2 regions of the Paenibacillus sp. FSL H3-0302 genome follow, and region 1 is predicted to be linked to the other one. Evidence: a T-box and tRNA genes for the amino acid it is inferred to sense, from the RefSeq annotation. Region 1 holds a T-box; the other holds one or more tRNA genes.

Region 1 (4,633 bases):
GGTCCAGTGAGAATACAGTTTTACCGAGCCAAGTATATATGGTTCCCTCTGCGTGTGCTCCCATTCCGCCCCTATTCCCATTCTCCTCCATTACGTCTCGTCCAGTTTCAGCATCTGTCAGCTTCACACTATTTACACTGTACACTTCCTGACCATCACTTGTTGTCCCTGTATACAGCAGCATGATTTTATTTTCATCAGCAAGCACAGCATTTAGCGTAATTTTATATCCATTTGATTCAGCACTCTTATTAACGATTTGTACATAATCATTCCGGATTGCAGACTCTAGTGTAAGAGCATCAATATCAGCTGCAGCCAATGTTTTAAAAGGCTCCAATACGCCCCAATCAAACGTTTCAACACTCGAAGTCCCTTGCTGTGGCAACAGCTGGGTTGGATTGAAGAACAGCAAGCCCGCTATCATCACTGCAGCCGCCAGCACAGACATCGCGCTTTTTGTGAACATTAACCTTCTGCCACGTTTCTTGCCTAATTCCAAACCTGCTTGGATCGCATAGATCTGAGCGGCTGCATTCTCTATTTTTTGTTCTTGTGGGATATGTCCGGCATCGCTTAACATGGCAAGCTCCTCTTGACTACTCATTGTTCCATTCACCCCGATTCTTTATGATGGTTCGCAACTGCTTGAGCCCCTTATGCTGCCAAGTCTTAACCGTCCCCTCGGGTTTATTCATAATGTTAGCGATCTCAGTCAAGGTCATATCATTGTAGTATTTTAGCAGCAGCACATGGCGATACTTGGGCTTAACCTGCTCGAGTGCCCACAGCATTTCCATCCGATGATGGCCAATGTGTGTGACCTGTTCTCCTATTCTTTCATCTACCAGCGGCATGGAACGTTTTCTTCGTCTTTGTTCATCTATACAGACATAAATTAGAATGCGAATAATCCATGATTTGAATGCTTTGGGGTCCTTTAAAGTTTTTCTTTTAATCCAAGCCCGGCAAGTCATTTCCTGCATCGCTTCCAGCGCATCGTTTCGGTTCCGCAAGTAACTATAAGCAATACTGTACAATTGTTCTCTATGTACCAATATCGAATCGTAAAAATCCGTCTCGCTCCGAGTATCAAGAATCGTTACTTTTTTCATTTCTGCATTAGTCATCGTCATGTCCTTCCTTAGCCTCCTCTCTTCAACCTTTCATAGATTAAGACGGGGGAGGTATAGAAACGGTTTTTATTTCACTTAACTTTTTTTCGCCCAAAGCTCTCTAAATTATAGCATTCTATAAAAATTGAACGAAAAATGTTATGATGAGTTAAATTGGACATAATTAATAGTACGCACTTAAAAGTGCCATAGGTGCTAAAAAGTACCCATACCTTGGAGGTTATCATGACAACAACATCTACAACAACTGTCAAGAAAAAATACAATATTTCTGTTGAAGCCACCCTAGAGGTCATCGGAGGGAAATGGAAATGCGTAATTCTATGTCATTTAACTCATGGCAAAAAACGCACCTCCGAGTTAAAACAGTTGATGCCCGGCATTACTCAAAAAATGTTAACCCAGCAGCTACGCGAGCTTGAGGCAGATGGAATCATCAACCGAATTGTTTATAATCAGGTTCCACCAAAAGTAGAATACGAGCTTAGTGAATATGGGGATAGTTTAAGCGATATTTTGACTGCATTATGTAATTGGGGAGAACAACATATCATTAAGCAATACGGTGATAAATACGCTGTTTTAGAGGATAACATCTTAAATAAATAAACCGCTATATCAAGAAAATGGTTGGAGATTTATGCTGCGAGAGTTGGACTTCAATTATACACCCACGAAAAAAGGACAGCTGAATCAGATCGATTCAACTGTCCAAAGCTTTGATTCACCCGTCCCTTGAATGGCGCATTGGAACATAACTTAAATTACGCCTTCTCCTCCTATAGCAGTTGCTGTGAATGATATGGGTCCAAATAGATTGATAGGCAAGTTGCTATCATTCTGAATTACCAATTCATAGTTGTGGACTCCAATATAAGCACCATCGACCCACTGAGCACTTAATTGAATATCAGTAATTGTAGTAAAACGATAAAAGGATCTATAAATATCGACTCCAGCTCGTCGGATGATAACAAGAAATTGGCTATTAGCAAGTGCAGTAAGACTAAAACTACCATTTAACTCGACTCTACTGGAGAAAGAAGCCGGATTAGCCGGACTAATATTTACTTGCGCTGTAGCTAAACCCGCTCCAGCTCCAGGAATCCCTGCAACCGTTATAGCAGTAGTAAACGGATCTAACGGGATTTTTGCCTGTGACCCATAACTTATTATTGTCGCCATTTATCATCACTCCATTTCAAGGTTATAGAGTAGTATATTGTGAATCCACAATGATAGATTGGACTTAATTCCTGATGATTATATACATTTAAGGTATACTTTGCTAGATCATATAAACCTAGATACCTCGTCAATCACCATACGATTTCTACTCATTGACAACACCCCTGTTCAGAATTACAATAATTCACATATCATGAACAACGATGACAAAGGGTAAGTAGACAGACGAACATGGTCTTCAGAGAGCCGGTGGTAGGTGCGAACCGGTGACCAGCGTATGCTCGAATGGCCTTTATAGTTGTTTTTCCGAACTATCTTAATGGATGCAGTAGGGAAAACCGGGGTTCCCGCCGTTATCAAGGGACCTGTATCGAGAATAAATTCAACCTCTCCGTACAGGTAAGAGAAGATCGAAAGCCAAGAATCGTAAGGTGACACGATCATTTAAGGTGGTACCACGACAACTTCGTCCTTATTGGATGAGGTTTTTTTGTCATTTAAAGGAGGTGATGGCCATGGATGATGGCTGGTGGTGGCGACTCGAGTGTAACCAAATGCTAAATAACAGGAGGAATTTATATGATGAACGAACGTGTCTTAACTGGAGATCGAGTGACTGGAAAGCTTCACCTTGGCCATTACGCCGGCAGCTTGCAGACCCGAGTAGCCCTTCAGGAGCAATATGAAACTTTTGTGTTTTTAGCGGATATTCAAGCCCTAACGACCCATTTTGATCGTCCACAGCTGCTGGGTCAACATCTGCATGAGATCACACTGGACTATTTATCTGCGGGTATAAATCCGGAGAAAACAACAATATTTATTCAATCGATGATCCCTGAAATCGCAGAGCTGACCCTCTTGTTCTCTATGTTTGTTACTGTGAATTCTTTACGGCATAATCCCACGATTAAAGCCGAATCGAAAAATTCGAGCTTAGATGAATTGTATTACGGTTTTCTTGGTTATCCAGTTAGTCAGACTGCTGACATAACATTTTGTAAAGCAACGATAATTCCTGTAGGGGAAGACCAACTCCCTCATCTGGAATTAACCCGTAAAATCGTCCGCAGATTCAACGAGCTGTACAGCCCGATACTGGTGGAACCCAGAGCGCTGATCAGTGAGACTCCGAGGCTTGTGGGTACGGATGGAAACGCTAAAATGAGCAAAAGCCTTGGCAATGCCATCGAGCTGGACTCCACTAAGGAAGAGATTATCTTTAAGATACGAAAAGCCACAACCGATCCAGCGCGTGTGCATAAAAATGATCCTGGACATCCAGATATCTGTCCTATTTTTGCTTATCATGGTGCTTTTCGCTCAGCGGGGGTAATCGAAATTCGTGAAGGCTGTGAGCAGGGTACTATGGGTTGTTCTGCTTGCAAACAGTTGATTTCGACAGCTCTAGATCAGCTTATAGAACCGATGCGAGAGCGTCGTTCCTATTATGCTACTAAGCCCAAGCTTGTGCAGGAAATCTTAATCTCTGGAACACAGCATGCCCGCAGCATTGCTCAAGAAACAATGGCCGAAGTACGTGAGGCTATGAGTCTTAACTATTTTTCAATCTAAAAATGACCAGTATAGGCACTCAAAAAAAGCCGGAATCTCATTGGAAGAGATCCGGCTTTTTTCTTCTCCTTACAACACCCAATTTCCCTTACGGAATACGGGTTCAATCGTGCCGTCCGCCAGCTCTCCGTCAATATCCAGCTCTGCTGAACCGATCATAAAATCGACATGAGTTAAGCTGACATTAGCTCCTCTAGCCACAAGCTCTTCGTTCGTAAGCTTTGTGCCGCCTTCAATATTTACAGGATAAGCACTTCCTAGCGCGAAATGGCAGGAGGCATTCTCATCAATCCCTGTATTGTAAAAAATGCGGTTCAAGCGAGAGATTGGAGAATCATGCTGCACTAAGGCTACTTCTCCTAGATAAGATGCACCTTCATCCGTTGCCAGCAGTGAGGTTAAATGTTCGCGTCCGGATTCAGCTTCATAAGCTACGACTTTCCCTTTTTCAAAAGTGAATGAAAGTCCTTCAACTAACCGTCCATTCAAATTAAGAGGGAGCGTGCTTCTAACTGTGCCATTAACGCCAGTACGATGGGGCATGGAATAAATCTCTTCCGTTGGCATATTAGCTACAAAATAAACGCCTTTATCATTCTCACCGCCACCCCCGCGCCATAAATGGCCTTCCGGAAGCTCTACATGCAGATCCGTTCCCGGAGCACGGTAATGCAAGCTTTTATAACGTTTAGCGTTCATTCTGTCCTGACTTTCTTTCAACTGACCAATATGCT
Region 2 (4,633 bases), 3.1 Mb from region 1:
CTGGAGGCCCGAACCCACGTACGTTGAAAAGTGCGGGGATGAGGTGGGGGTAGCGGAGAAATTCCAATCGAACTCGGAGATAGCTGGTTCTCCCCGAAATAGCTTTAGGGCTAGCCTCGGTATAAGAGTAGTGGAGGTAGAGCACTGATTGGGTGCGGGGTCCGCAAGGATTACCAAGCTCAGTCAAACTCCGAATGCCATATACTTATTGCCGGGAGTCAGACAGTGAGTGCTAAGATCCATTGTCAAAAGGGAAACAGCCCAGACCATCAGCTAAGGTCCCCAAGTGTGTGTTAAGTGGGAAAGGATGTGGAGTTGCACAGACAACCAGGATGTTGGCTTAGAAGCAGCCACCATTGAAAGAGTGCGTAATAGCTCACTGGTCGAGTGACTCTGCGCCGAAAATGTAACGGGGCTAAACACACCACCGAAGCTATGGCTAGATGCTTTGCATCTGGGGTAGGGGAGCGTTGTGTAGGGGTTGAAGGTGTACTGAAAAGAGCGCTGGACACTACACAAGTGAGAATGCCGGTATGAGTAACGAAAAGATCAGTGAGAATCTGATCCGCCGAAAGCCCAAGGTTTCCTGAGGAAGGCTCGTCCGCTCAGGGTAAGTCGGGACCTAAGGCGAGGCCGAAAGGCGTAGTCGAAGGACAACAGTTTGAAATTACTGTACCACCGTAATCCGCTATGAGCGATGGGGTGACGCAGGAGGGTAGTGACGCGGACTGATGGATGTCCGTCTAAGCAGTGAGGCTGATGTGTAGGCAAATCCGCACATCGATAAGGCTGGGCTGTGATGGGGAGCGAAAATTGTAGTAGCGAAGGTCATGATCTCACACTGCCAAGAAAAGCCTCTAGCCAGGAGAAGGTGCCCGTACCGCAAACCGACACAGGTAGGCGAGAAGAGAATTCTAAGGCGCGCGGAAGAACTCTCGTTAAGGAACTCGGCAAAATGACCCCGTAACTTCGGGAGAAGGGGTGCCCCGGTAGTGTGAATAGCACGAGGGGGCCGCAGTGAAAAGGCCCAAGCGACTGTTTAGCAAAAACACAGGTCTGTGCGAAGCCGCAAGGCGAAGTATACGGGCTGACGCCTGCCCGGTGCTGGAAGGTTAAGGGGAGTGGTTAGGGGTAACCCGAAGCTATGAACCGAAGCCCCAGTAAACGGCGGCCGTAACTATAACGGTCCTAAGGTAGCGAAATTCCTTGTCAGGTAAATTCTGACCCGCACGAATGGCGTAACGACTTGGGCGCTGTCTCAACGAGAGATCCGGTGAAATTTTAATACCTGTGAAGATGCAGGTTACCCGCGACAAGACGGAAAGACCCCATGGAGCTTTACTGCAGCTTGATATTGAATTTGGGTACGATCTGTACAGGATAGGTGGGAGCCGTAGAAATCGGAGCGCAAGCTTCGGTGGAGGCGCCGTTGGGATACCACCCTGATCGTATCTAGGTTCTAACCTAGTACCCTTACCGGGTACGGGGACCGTGTCAGGCGGGCAGTTTGACTGGGGCGGTCGCCTCCTAAAGAGTAACGGAGGCGTTCCAAGGTTCCCTCAGAATGGTTGGAAATCATTCGCAGAGTGCAAAGGCATAAGGGAGCTTGACTGCGAGACCTACAAGTCGAGCAGGGACGAAAGTCGGACTTAGTGATCCGGTGGTACCGCATGGAAGGGCCATCGCTCAACGGATAAAAGCTACCCTGGGGATAACAGGCTTATCTCCCCCAAGAGTCCACATCGACGGGGAGGTTTGGCACCTCGATGTCGGCTCATCGCATCCTGGGGCTGAAGTAGGTCCCAAGGGTTGGGCTGTTCGCCCATTAAAGCGGTACGCGAGCTGGGTTCAGAACGTCGTGAGACAGTTCGGTCCCTATCTGTCGTGGGCGCAGGAAATTTGAGAGGAGCTGTCCTTAGTACGAGAGGACCGGGATGGACGTACCGCTGGTGCACCAGTTGTTCCGCCAGGAGCATGGCTGGGTAGCTACGTACGGACGGGATAAGCGCTGAAAGCATCTAAGCGTGAAGCCCCCCTCAAGATGAGATTTCCCAATTAGTAAGACCCCTTGAAGACGACGAGGTAGATAGGTTGGAGGTGGAAGTGCAGCAATGCATGGAGCTGACCAATACTAATCGGTCGAGGGCTTATCCTATACGTAGAATGCAGATTTGTTTCGGATTCAGTTTTCAGGCATCAAGCCTGGTATGAATATTCCCTGATAGCTCAGTTGGTAGAGCACTCGACTGTTAATCGAGTTGTCACAGGTTCGAGTCCTGTTCGGGGAGCCATATGGAGAGGTGTCCGAGTTTGGCCGAAGGAGCACGATTGGAAATCGTGTAGGCGCCACAAGCGTCTCGAGGGTTCGAATCCCTCTCTCTCCGCCACAAATTTTTAATTAGTATGGCCCGTTGGTCAAGGGGTTAAGACACCTCCCTTTCACGGAGGTAACATGGGTTCGAATCCCATACGGGTCACCAAATTTTTACTTGATTTATCCTAGTGGACTTTGGTACAATAACAATTGTTGTTTATGGAGGCTTAGCTCAGCTGGGAGAGCATCTGCCTTACAAGCAGAGGGTCGGGGGTTCGATCCCCTCAGCCTCCACCATAACACTTTCTTACTGACGCGGGGTGGAGCAGCCCGGTAGCTCGTCGGGCTCATAACCCGAAGGCCGCAGGTTCAAATCCTGCCCCCGCAACCAATTAACTTAAGCAATTATATCTTTTGGAACCGTGGTGTAGTTGGCCTAACATGCCTGCCTGTCACGCAGGAGATCGCGGGTTCGAATCCCGTCGGTTCCGCCATTTTCATCATGGCTCGGTAGCTCAGTCGGTAGAGCAGAGGACTGAAAATCCTCGTGTCGGCGGTTCGATTCCGTCCCGAGCCACCATTTATCATCACAAAAGAATGAGTGCCATGCCGGTGTAGCTCAATTGGTAGAGCAACTGACTTGTAATCAGTAGGTTGGGGGTTCAAGTCCTCTCGCCGGCACCATCCTTGGAGGATTAGCGAAGTGGCCAAACGCATCAGACTGTAAATCTGCTCACGTGAGTGTTCGGTGGTTCGAATCCATCATCCTCCACCAGTTTTTAGGGGCATAGTTTAAAGGTAGAACAACGGTCTCCAAAACCGTTGGTGTGGGTTCAATTCCTGCTGCCCCTGCCAAGTTCTTTCTAAAGTTTAATATGGCGGCCGTGGCGAAGGGGTTAACGCACCGGATTGTGGTTCCGGCATTCGTGGGTTCGAGACCCATCGGCCGCCCCATTTACTTTAAAATGAATAATGGCAACAATATCAACTTAATATGGCGACTGTGGCGAAGGGGTTAACGCACCGGATTGTGGTTCCGGCATTCGTGGGTTCGAGACCCATCAGTCGCCCCATTTTACTTTAAAATGTTATTGGGGATTAGCCAAGCGGTAAGGCAACGGACTTTGACTCCGTCACTCATAGGTTCGAATCCTATATCCCCAGCCATTTTATGCGGACGTGGCTCAGCGGTAGAGCATCGCCTTGCCAAGGCGAGGGTCGCGGGTTCGATTCCCGTCGTCCGCTCCAAGTTTTCATGGCGCCATAGCCAAGTGGTAAGGCAAAGCTCTGCAAAAGCTTTATCCCCAGTTCAAATCTGGGTGGCGCCTCCATTTAGTTCATATGTGCCGGCGTGGCGGAATGGCAGACGCGCTCGACTCAAAATCGAGTGGGAAACCGTGGAGGTTCGAGTCCTCTCGCCGGTATCTTAAAAAGGTTTGTAAGAATGCTTTTATAAGCAATCTTACAAACCTTTTTTCTTTATGTCCTTGGGTTTACAGCAGTAAGCCGTTGAATAGAGAGTTTCTCTATTTCAACGGCTTTTTTTAATCTGATTAGTGATTAACCTGATTGATTATTAATGCGGAATGCTCGCGGGGTAAGACCTATTTCTCGTTTAAACATATTGCAGAATTGGGCATCGTTCACAAAACCTGCAGCAGCAGATACTTCAGAGATTTGCATCTGAGTATGACGTAATAGAGACTTTGCATAATCCAGGCGTTTTAACAGCAAATACCGCAGGGGTGAAGACCCGAAACGTTCTTTAAATAGATGGCGAAAACGATCGTAACTATATCCGGACATTTCTGATAGTGTTTCGACGGACAATTTATGGCGATAATGCTCATTCATATAATTAAGGACATATTGTACTCGATCTTCTGTTGGGGATTGATATCCAGAGGCACTAAGAAGCCTCATAAGATGGACGGTAATCTCGCTCATTTGTAGGTTTAGAAGCTCAGAGAATCCGTCTTGCTTGCGTGTAAACTCTGCTTTCATTCGCAGCAGGATTTGAAGAACGGTCTGATCTTTATCATCTTCATATACGCCGAGCAGATTACTCATATTAGGGTGTTCCGAGTGGAAGCCTACAAATAATACATTTGCATCCTCACGGTGGTGCTCGTCATGTTTATGATTGGGTGGCACAAGCGCGAAAGAAGAGGAGCGAAAATGGTAACTTCGTGGGCCAACATTGGTTGTCCCTACCCCCTGTAAATAATAGACTAGTTCGTAGCATTCATGCTGGTGTGGAGGGATATAAGTATTTAGCTCATGTGTGGCACTTACAATATATAGAACACGATCCATGAT

What was found. The T-box of region 1 lies ahead of trpS (tryptophan--tRNA ligase). A T-box ahead of a tRNA ligase gene usually reads a tRNA of that ligase, here a tRNA-Trp.
Region 2: it has a tRNA-Trp gene. The T-box ahead of trpS (tryptophan--tRNA ligase) is inferred to sense a tRNA for this amino acid. The anticodon was not compared.

What each region holds. Positions count from the first base shown of each region.
Region 1 is NZ_CP150284.1:2,931,027-2,935,659, reverse strand. Features, by position in the region: gene MHH50_RS12950 (DUF4179 domain-containing protein) at 1-607, opposite strand, end outside; gene MHH50_RS12945 (sigma-70 family RNA polymerase sigma factor) at 600-1,136, opposite strand; gene MHH50_RS12940 (winged helix-turn-helix transcriptional regulator) at 1,362-1,745, shown strand; gene MHH50_RS12935 (hypothetical protein) at 1,896-2,321, opposite strand; T-box leader at 2,519-2,801, shown strand; gene trpS (tryptophan--tRNA ligase) at 2,904-3,899, shown strand; gene MHH50_RS12925 (aminopeptidase) at 3,969-4,633, opposite strand, start outside.
Region 2 is NZ_CP150284.1:6,010,996-6,015,628, reverse strand. Features, by position in the region: rRNA gene MHH50_RS26715 (23S ribosomal RNA) at 1-2,155, shown strand, start outside; tRNA gene MHH50_RS26710 (tRNA-Asn) at 2,216-2,291, shown strand; tRNA gene MHH50_RS26705 (tRNA-Ser) at 2,295-2,387, shown strand; tRNA gene MHH50_RS26700 (tRNA-Glu) at 2,406-2,480, shown strand; tRNA gene MHH50_RS26695 (tRNA-Val) at 2,536-2,611, shown strand; tRNA gene MHH50_RS26690 (tRNA-Met) at 2,629-2,705, shown strand; tRNA gene MHH50_RS26685 (tRNA-Asp) at 2,731-2,808, shown strand; tRNA gene MHH50_RS26680 (tRNA-Phe) at 2,819-2,894, shown strand; tRNA gene MHH50_RS26675 (tRNA-Thr) at 2,923-2,998, shown strand; tRNA gene MHH50_RS26670 (tRNA-Tyr) at 3,004-3,089, shown strand; tRNA gene MHH50_RS26665 (tRNA-Trp) at 3,096-3,169, shown strand; tRNA gene MHH50_RS26660 (tRNA-His) at 3,193-3,268, shown strand; tRNA gene MHH50_RS26655 (tRNA-His) at 3,312-3,387, shown strand; tRNA gene MHH50_RS26650 (tRNA-Gln) at 3,407-3,481, shown strand; tRNA gene MHH50_RS26645 (tRNA-Gly) at 3,488-3,562, shown strand; tRNA gene MHH50_RS26640 (tRNA-Cys) at 3,572-3,645, shown strand; tRNA gene MHH50_RS26635 (tRNA-Leu) at 3,660-3,738, shown strand; gene MHH50_RS26630 (AraC family transcriptional regulator) at 3,875-4,630, opposite strand.